DNA from 4 places in the Pantoea sp. X-Soil-YNGN-775 genome. Region 1 is predicted to be linked to each of the others. Evidence: predicted binding sites of a transcription regulator. Region 1 holds the regulator's gene; each other region holds the start of a gene.

The links. Region 1 encodes sigma-54, which starts transcription at its own class of promoters, with help from an activator protein. Its sites were predicted from a motif close to GTTGGCACANNTTTCGCTNT; they were not measured.
Region 2: AC6I8I_RS03820 (gamma-glutamyltransferase family protein) is a predicted target of sigma-54. The motif match lies at 870-889, and genes of this name have one in related genera.
Region 3: glnK (P-II family nitrogen regulator) is a predicted target of sigma-54. The motif match lies at 1,414-1,433, and genes of this name have one in related genera.
Region 4: glnA (glutamate--ammonia ligase) is a predicted target of sigma-54. The motif match lies at 959-978, and genes of this name have one in related genera.

The regions. Positions count from the first base shown of each region.
Region 1 covers NZ_AP035945.1:418,584-420,789, reverse strand. The annotation lists gene lptB (LPS export ABC transporter ATP-binding protein) at 1-158, shown strand, start outside; gene rpoN (RNA polymerase factor sigma-54) at 207-1,640, shown strand; gene hpf (ribosome hibernation promoting factor) at 1,662-1,949, shown strand; gene ptsN (PTS IIA-like nitrogen regulatory protein PtsN) at 2,102-2,206, shown strand, end outside.
Region 2 covers NZ_AP035945.1:851,296-853,501, reverse strand. The annotation lists gene hpxU (MurR/RpiR family transcriptional regulator HpxU) at 1-785, opposite strand, end outside; gene AC6I8I_RS03820 (gamma-glutamyltransferase family protein) at 929-2,206, shown strand, end outside.
Region 3 covers NZ_AP035945.1:998,295-1,000,500, reverse strand. The annotation lists gene amtB (ammonium transporter AmtB) at 1-991, opposite strand, end outside; gene glnK (P-II family nitrogen regulator) at 1,024-1,362, opposite strand; gene AC6I8I_RS04530 (SmdB family multidrug efflux ABC transporter permease/ATP-binding protein) at 1,620-2,206, opposite strand, start outside.
Region 4 covers NZ_AP035945.1:4,195,133-4,197,338, reverse strand. The annotation lists gene glnA (glutamate--ammonia ligase) at 1-811, opposite strand, end outside; gene typA (ribosome-dependent GTPase TypA) at 1,248-2,206, shown strand, end outside.

The DNA.
Region 1 (2,206 bases):
TGCTGATCACCGACCATAACGTGCGCGAAACCTTAGCGGTGTGCGAACGGGCGTATATTGTCAGTCAGGGCCACCTGATCGCGCACGGTACGCCGAATGAAATTCTGGCAGATGAGCAGGTTAAGCGGGTTTATTTGGGTGAAGAGTTCAGACTCTGATAAGGTGTCGTAAATACTGATGTTTACCTGGGAACTACCATCCTGTCTATGAAGCAAGGTTTGCAACTCAGGCTCAGCCAACAGCTGGCGATGACACCGCAGTTGCAGCAGGCGATTCGTCTGCTGCAACTCTCTACGCTTGAACTCCAGCAAGAGTTACAGCTGGCACTGGAAAGTAATCCGCTGCTTGAACAAACCGATCTGCATGATGAAATCGACTCTCGTGAGGCTCCCGAAGGCGAAGCGCTGGATACCCGTGAAGCGCTTGAGCAGAAAGAGATGCCTGACGAGCTGCCGCTGGACGCCACCTGGGATGAAATCTACACCGCTGGCACACCATCCGGTACCGGGACCGATTATCAGGATGATGAGTTACCGGTTTATCAGGGCGAAACAACCCAGTCGCTGCAGGATTACCTGATGTGGCAGGTTGAGCTGACGCCGTTTAGCGATACTGACCGCGCCATTGCCACCTCGATTGTTGATGCGATCGACGAAACCGGATACCTCACCGTTTCGCTTGACGAGATCCTCGACAGCATTGGCAACGATGAGCTTGAGGCCGATGAAGTGGAAGCGGTGCTGAAACGTATTCAGCGCTTTGATCCGATTGGCGTCGGTGCACGCGATCTGCGTGACTGTCTGCTGGTGCAGCTGTCGCAATATGCGCCCGAAACGCCGATGCTAACGGAAGCCCGGCTGATCGTCAGCGAACATCTGGACCTGCTGGCCAACCACGATTTTCGCAGCCTGATGCGGGTGACGCGCCTCAAAGAAGAGGTGCTGAAAGAGGCGATGACCTTAATTCAGTCGCTGGACCCGCGCCCGGGTCAGTCAATTAATACCGGCGAACCGGAATATGTGATTCCCGACGTACTGGTGCGTAAAGTCGGCAGCCGCTGGACGGTTGAGCTAAACGCTGACAGCGTTCCGCGCCTCAAGATCAATCAGCAGTATGCCGCCATGAGCGGGGCGACGCGTAACGACAGCGACAGCCAGTTCATTCGCAGCAATCTGCAGGAAGCGCGCTGGTTGATTAAAAGTCTGGAAAGCCGCAACGATACGCTGCTGAAAGTGACACGCTGTATTGTCGAGCAGCAGCAGGCTTTCTTTGAACAGGGCGAGGAGTTTATGCGGCCGATGGTGCTGGCCGATATCGCCCAGGCGGTTGAGATGCACGAATCGACCATTTCCCGCGTGACCACGCAAAAGTATCTGCACAGTCCGCGTGGTATTTTTGAACTGAAGTACTTTTTCTCCAGTCACGTGAATACCGAAGGTGGCGGCGAAGCCTCATCGACGGCCATCCGCGCGCTGGTGAAAAAATTAATCTCGGCGGAAAATCCAGCCAAACCCTTGAGCGACAGTAAACTTACCTCCATGTTATCTGATCAAGGGATCATGGTGGCACGTCGTACCGTCGCCAAATACCGCGAGTCTTTATCCATCCCGCCATCGAACCAGCGCAAACAGCTGGTTTGACAGAAATGAGAAGGAAGACCTATGCAGCTGAACCTTACCGGGCAAAATGTTGAAATCACCGCACCACTGCGCGATTTCGTCAGCGGTAAATTTGCCAAACTGGAACACTATTTCGAACATATCAATCAGGTTTATATTGTGCTGAAGGTGGAGAAGGTTACTCAGGTGGCTGACGCAACGCTGCACATAAACGGTGGCGAGCTGCACGCCACGTCCGAAGCGGAAGATATGTATGCGGCGATTGACGGGTTGATCGACAAGCTCACCCGTCAGCTGACCAAACACAAAGATAAACTGAAAAAACACTAACCTTCACGCTAGCTACGCGCGCCTGCCGCGCAGAGCCGACAGGATGGGGCGGATAATCCGCCCCGTTTTGTCATCTAAGCAAGCGCCATTTACCGCCAGCATCATGATACGCTGCGGGTAAATGGCCAGGTTAACTCGCAAGTGAAACGATAATGAACAACGATCTAACACTGGAATTGAGCACAGTGCTTTCGTCCGACTGCACCCGCAGCGGCGTACACTGCCAGAGCAAAAAACGCGCGCTGGAAATTATCAGC
Region 2 (2,206 bases), 430 kb from region 1:
CGCTGACGGCCCTGCGCCAGCATTTCATGCAGCAGCGCGTTGGCGATCAGGTTGATCAGGCTCATTGCCGAGGCGTAGCTGTCGAAAGCCGAGACGCTGTCGAGCGGCGCGCAGAGCTGCCAGCGTGCCAGCGCAATCACTGTTTGCGCCTGCGGCTCACACAGCGCCAGCAGCGGGATGCCGGCGGTTTGTAGCTGTTGCATCAGCGGACGAATCATCCGGGTACGGCGGCGGAACGCCATTACCACGACCATGTCGTCCGGCGTGATATCCACCAGCTCTTCGGCCAGCGTCTGGCCTGGCTGCGGCAGAATATGCACCTGTGGCCGCGCCTGCATCAGCTGCTGACGCAGGTGCAGTGCCACCGGATAGGCATTACGCATGCCGATAATAAAAACACGTTTCGCCTGCGCCAGCTGCTGGATTACCTCACCGAAATGCTGCGCATCCAGACTATTAACCCACTGCGTCAGGTTAGCCATCTCCTGCTTGTAGTGCCGTGACAGTAAGGTGTTGCCCTGCACCGCATCGCGGTTATCGGTTAGCGGCATGCCGCTCTGACGCAGGGTGCGCAGCTCATCACGCATCTCTTTGTACTTCTCATAGCCCAGACGTTTGAACAACCGGCTGACGGTGGCTTTCGAAACGCCGCTGAGCCGCGCCAGCTCGGCGCTGTTGTAGCTGATCAGGTCGTCAAAATGGTCAAAAACAAAGTCGGCAATCCGTTGCTCCTGCGGTGAGAGCTGGGAATAGTGGCTTCTGAGTCGTTCATCAAGCTGTTGCATAACAGGTCCTGTAACTTTTGTTTCAGCTGAAGCTAGCATAATTTGCGCCAGGTTAACGCGGCTGCAACCGCGGCCGGAATGAAAACTGGAACAGCTCTTGCTTTGTATACCGTTCTGTCACCCGATAACAGAATGAGAAAAGCATGATTCAAAGCAATATGGCCCCACAGGGGATGGCGGTGACGCCGCACCATCTGGCCAGCGAAAGTGCGCTGGCGGTGCTGCGTGACGGCGGCAACGCCATTGAAGCGATGGTGGCGGCGGCATCAACTATCGCCGTGGTCTATCCACACATGAATGGCCTCGGTGGCGATGGCTTCTGGCTGATTATGCCGCCAGGCGGCGATCCTGTCGCGATTGATGCCAGCGGTGCAGCCGGATCGCTGGCCCACTTCGATTTCTACGGCGATCATCAACAGATCCCGCACCGCGGCCCGAAAGCGGCGTTAACCGTCGCCGGTACGGTCAGCGGCTGGCAGGAGGCGTTGCAGCTGGGCGCGGAACTGGGAACTGCCCCGCTGCCGCTGGCACGTCTGCTGCGCGATGCCATTCGCTATGCGGCCGATGGCATTCCGGTGACCGCTTCACAGGCGGCCGCCACGGCGACCTTCCGCAACGAGTTACAGCATCAGCCCGGCTTTGCCGCCACCTTTATGCCTGATGGCGATGTGCCGCAGCCGGGCAGCCGCTTTACCCAGCCGGCGCTGGCGCAAACGCTGTGTCAGCTGACGGAGCAGGGGCTTGACAGCTTTTATCGCGGCCCGCTGGCGCGCCATCTGGCCAGCGAGATGTCAGCGCTGGGCATGCCGATCACCCTGGAGGATCTGCAACAGCAGCGCGCCCGCCGCTGTACTCCGCTGCATCTTTCACACAGCGAAGGCGATATCTGGAATATGACGCCGCCGACTCAGGGCATGGTGTCGCTGGCGATCCTTGGCATCACCGACGCGCTGGATATGGCTGACGCCAGTGAAGCGCAGACCGTACACCGTATCGTGGAAGCCACCAAAAAAGCCTTCGCGCTGCGCGACAAACACATCACCGATCCGCGCCACGTTACCGAAGATTTACAGGCGCTGCTCGACAGCGATCATCTCGCCACGCTCGCCAGTCAGATCGACGATCGCCAGGCGGCCCCCTGGGGAAACGGGCGGGGTCCGGGCGATACCGTCTGGATGGGCGTGATGGACAGCAGCGGCCTGGCCGTGTCGTTTATCCAGAGTATTTATCACGAATTTGGCAGCGGCGTGGTGCTGCCGGGCACCGGCATTACCTGGCAGAACCGCGGTGCGGCATTCAGTCTCGATCCCGATCACCTGCTGGCGCTGGCCCCCGGCAAGCAGCCGTTTCATACCCTTAATCCCGCTGCCGCGCGCCTGAAAGATGGCCGTACCCTGGTCTATGGATCGATGGGCGGCGAT
Region 3 (2,206 bases), 580 kb from region 1:
CCACCCGCAGCCATTTCTTCAGAGTGGTGACGCCCCACAGTCCGGCCAGTCCACCCACCAGACCAATAATCAACGCCCCGCCGACGCCGACGTAACCACAGGCTGGGGTGATAGCCACCAGGCCGGCAATAAAGCCAGAACAGGCGCCCAGCAGTGAAGGTTTACCGCGTACCGCCCACTCACCAAAGGTCCATGACAGCACCGCGCCTGCAGTGGCGACAACGGTATTCAGGAACGCCAGCGCCGCAATTTCGTTAGCCGCCGAGGCAGAACCGGCGTTGAAACCGAACCAGCCGACATAGAGGATGGCGGTACCGGTGAAGACCATAGGCAGATTATGCGGTTTGAACGCCTCTTTGCCGAAGCCAGCACGTTTGCCAACCAGATAAGCACCAACCAGTCCGGCAACGGCGGCATTGATGTGCACCACGGTGCCGCCAGCGAAGTCCAGCGCGCCATCCTGAGCCAGGAAGCCGCCCGCCCACACCATGTGTGCGATAGGCAGATAGGCCAGAGTCAGCCAAACGCCGACAAAAATCAGCACGGCAGAGAAGCGGATACGTTCAGCGATGGCACCGACAATCAGGCCGACGGTGATACAGGCAAACGACGCCTGGAAGGCAACGTGGATATACTGGTAGAAGCTGCCCATTACTGCGGTCAGCTGGATGTTTTTCAGCATCGCCCAGCCGAAGCCACCAAAGAAGGCGTTACCTTCACTGAAGGCCAGTGAATAGCCGTAAACCATCCACAATACGCAGACCAGTGAGAAGGTGACCGCCACCTGCGTCAGCATCGAGAGAACGTTCTTGCCGCGAATCAATCCGCCGTAAAACAGCGCAATACCTGGAATTGACATAAACAGCACCAGCGCGGTGCAAATCATCATAAATGCGTTATCAGCCTTGTCCGCAACGGCAGGTGCAGCCATCGCGAGCGATGGTAACAGTGCCAGGCTGGTGAGGCCCAACTTAGCGAAAACTTTATTCATTTTTTCCATCCCATCACAGTACTGAGTCTTAATTACAGAGCGGCTTCGTCGGTCTCGCCGGTACGAATACGAATGACGCGCTGCAGTTCAGCCACGAAAATTTTACCGTCGCCAATTTTGCCGGTGTAAGCCGCTTTGCTGATGACATCCACCACTTCGTCTAACTGATCGTCAGCGATGGCGATGTCAATTTTGACTTTAGGCAGGAAGTTCACGCTGTATTCTGCGCCACGGTACAGCTCCGCATGGCCTTTCTGACGACCAAAACCTTTTACTTCGGAGACGGTCAGCCCCTGAATGCCGATAGAAGATAACGCTTCACGCACATCCTCCAGCTTGAATGGCTTAATTACGACGGTAACCAGCTTCATTGGATCCCCTCCAGCGATTAAATGAGTGAGTCTCACGGACACGCAGGGATCTAAGCAAAGCCTGTGCCATAAATAAAAAAACCGTGGAATCAATCAACGAGGCGAGACGGGGCAAGGCGTGTTTTGTCGGGGATCAGTCAGCAGCGCAGAGAATGGCGCACCGCCAGAAAAGCGAATGCACTCCTTTGGTGCGCCAGGCATCAAAGGCGTGCATTTATACAGATTATTCTGATAAAACCGCGCAAAAAAGGTGCAACTCAGCCTGCGGTTGTTAAGGGGATGCCCGTCGCCAGATCATCGCCTACCTGCTGCAGCTGATACATCTGCCAGTAACGGCCCTGCGGCGCCAGTAATTGCGCGTGATTCCCCTGCTCGACCACCCTGCCACGATGCAGCACCAGGATGTTATCGGCTTCGGTAATGGTTGAGAGTCGGTGCGCAATCACCACCAGCGTACTGTGCTGGCGAAGGGTTCGCAGCGTTTGCTGAATCGCCTGCTCGGTGCCCGAGTCGATATTGGCTGTCGCCTCGTCGAGGATCATCACCTGCGGCAGATCGACCAGAACCCGCGCCAGCGCCAGCAGCTGCTTTTGACCCACTGACAGATTGTTGCCCTGCTCGCCGAGCCGGGTGTGAATGCCGTCAGGCAATGCGCGCGCCAGAGGGGCCAGCTGCACCTGCTCCAGCACCGTCCAGACCGCCTGTTCGCTGATGTCGCGGCCGAGCCGGACGTTAGCCAGTAGCGTATCCGCCAGCACCACCGGATCCTGCTGCACCATGGCGATCCCCCGCCGCAGCACCGCATGGCTGAGTTCACCAATCGGACGGTCATCAATGCGAATCT
Region 4 (2,206 bases), 460 kb from region 1:
AGTGCATACCTGAACCGTTGTCGCCAAACATTGGCTTCGGCATAAAGGTTGCCGTTTTGCCATAGGCGTGAGCCACGTTGTGCACGACATATTTGTAGATCTGAATTTCATCGGCTTTCTTGGTCATGGTGTTGAAGCGGGTTGCCACTTCGTTCTGACCCGCGGTCGCCACTTCGTGGTGATGCGCTTCAACCACCAGACCCATCTGCTCCATAGTCAGACACATGGCAGAACGGATGTCCTGTGATGAGTCAACCGGTGGCACCGGGAAGTAGCCGCCTTTCAGACCTGGACGGTGACCTTTGTTACCGCCTTCGTACTCTTTGCCGGTGTTCCAGGCTGCTTCGATATCGTCGATAGCAACGTGTGAACCGGAAGTCGATGAACCGAAACGGATGTCATCGAACAGGAAGAATTCAGGCTCTGGCCCAAACAGCACGGTGTCAGCGATGCCGGAAGAACGCAGGAAATCTTCAGCGCGCTTGGCAATTGAGCGTGGGTCACGATCGTAGCCCTGCATGGTGCCTGGCTCGAGAATGTCACAACGGATGATCAGCGTAGAATCTTCAAAGAAAGGATCCATGACCGCCGTGGTAGCGTCAGGCATCAGCACCATGTCTGATTCGTTAATGCCTTTCCAGCCACCGATGGAGGAGCCATCGAACATTTTGCCTTCTTCGAAGAAGTCAGCGTTAACCTGGTGAGCAGGGATAGTAACGTGCTGTTCTTTACCTTTGGTATCGGTAAAACGCAGGTCAACAAACTTAACTTCATGCTCGTTCATCATCGAGAGAACGTGTTCAGCGGACATACTCAACTCTCCTGGAAATGGTCATTGTCTACATGGTGAGGGAACGTCGTTGCCGGGAATGCGTTTCTGACTACTGCCATCCCTGACCTGGCTATTCCGGCACGCTCTTCAACCGTCGTCTGACTGGCGTTTGCGCTTAAAAGAGATAAAGCGAATTCTGTGCCAACTTTATCCGTGGCGGTTAAATCGCCCTGTGATGCCCCTTTTTGTCCTGCGGGCGCTGCACCACGATAGTCTTCATGCACCATCGTGGTGCTTTTGTGCGTTCGTCAGGCACCAAAGTGGTGCAATAGCCCAACTTAGTGCATTTTCTGCACCGGGAACAGGGCAAATTTGCGGCAATGCAATAAACTTTCAGTGAAAAGTGTGATCGTGTTCAGTCTTCCGCTTAATCCGTGTACAATAGCGCGCTATTTCTAATGCCTGAGGCAAAGCTGTGATCGAAAATTTGCGTAACATCGCCATCATCGCGCACGTTGACCATGGAAAGACCACCCTGGTTGACAAACTGCTGCAACAATCCGGTACTTTTGATGCCCGTACCGAAGCAACCGAGCGCGTGATGGACTCCAATGATTTGGAGAAAGAGCGTGGGATTACCATCCTCGCAAAAAACACCGCCATTAAGTGGAATGACTACCGTATCAACATCGTTGATACCCCAGGACACGCCGACTTCGGTGGTGAAGTTGAGCGCGTCATGTCCATGGTGGACTCGGTGCTGCTGGTTGTAGATGCGATGGATGGCCCTATGCCGCAAACTCGCTTCGTGACCAAAAAAGCGTTCGCGCATGGTCTGAAGCCGATCGTGGTTATCAATAAAGTTGACCGTCCTGGCGCGCGTCCGGACTGGGTTGTGGATCAGGTATTTGACCTGTTCGTTAACCTCGACGCGACCGACGAGCAGCTCGACTTCCCTATCATTTTCGCCTCGGCGCTGAATGGTATTGCAGGTCTGGAGCACACCGATATGGCGGACGATATGACCCCGCTGTATCAGGCGATTGTTGACCACGTTTCTCCACCACAGGTTGAAGCTGAAGCGCCACTGCAGATGCAAATCTCGCAGCTGGACTACAACAACTACCTGGGTGTTATCGGTATCGGCCGTATCAAGCGCGGTAAAGTGAAGCCTAACCAGCAGGTCACCATTATCGATAGCGAAGGCAAAACCCGTAACGGTAAAGTCGGTAAAGTGCTGACTCACCTGGGTCTGGAGCGTATCGACAGCGACCTGGCTGAAGCGGGCGACATCATCGCCATCACCGGTCTGGGCGAGCTGAATATCTCTGACACCATTTGCGATCCACAAAATGTTCAGGCGCTGCCAGCGCTGAGCGTGGATGAGCCAACGGTAACCATGTTCTTTAACGTCAACACCTCACCGTTCTGCGG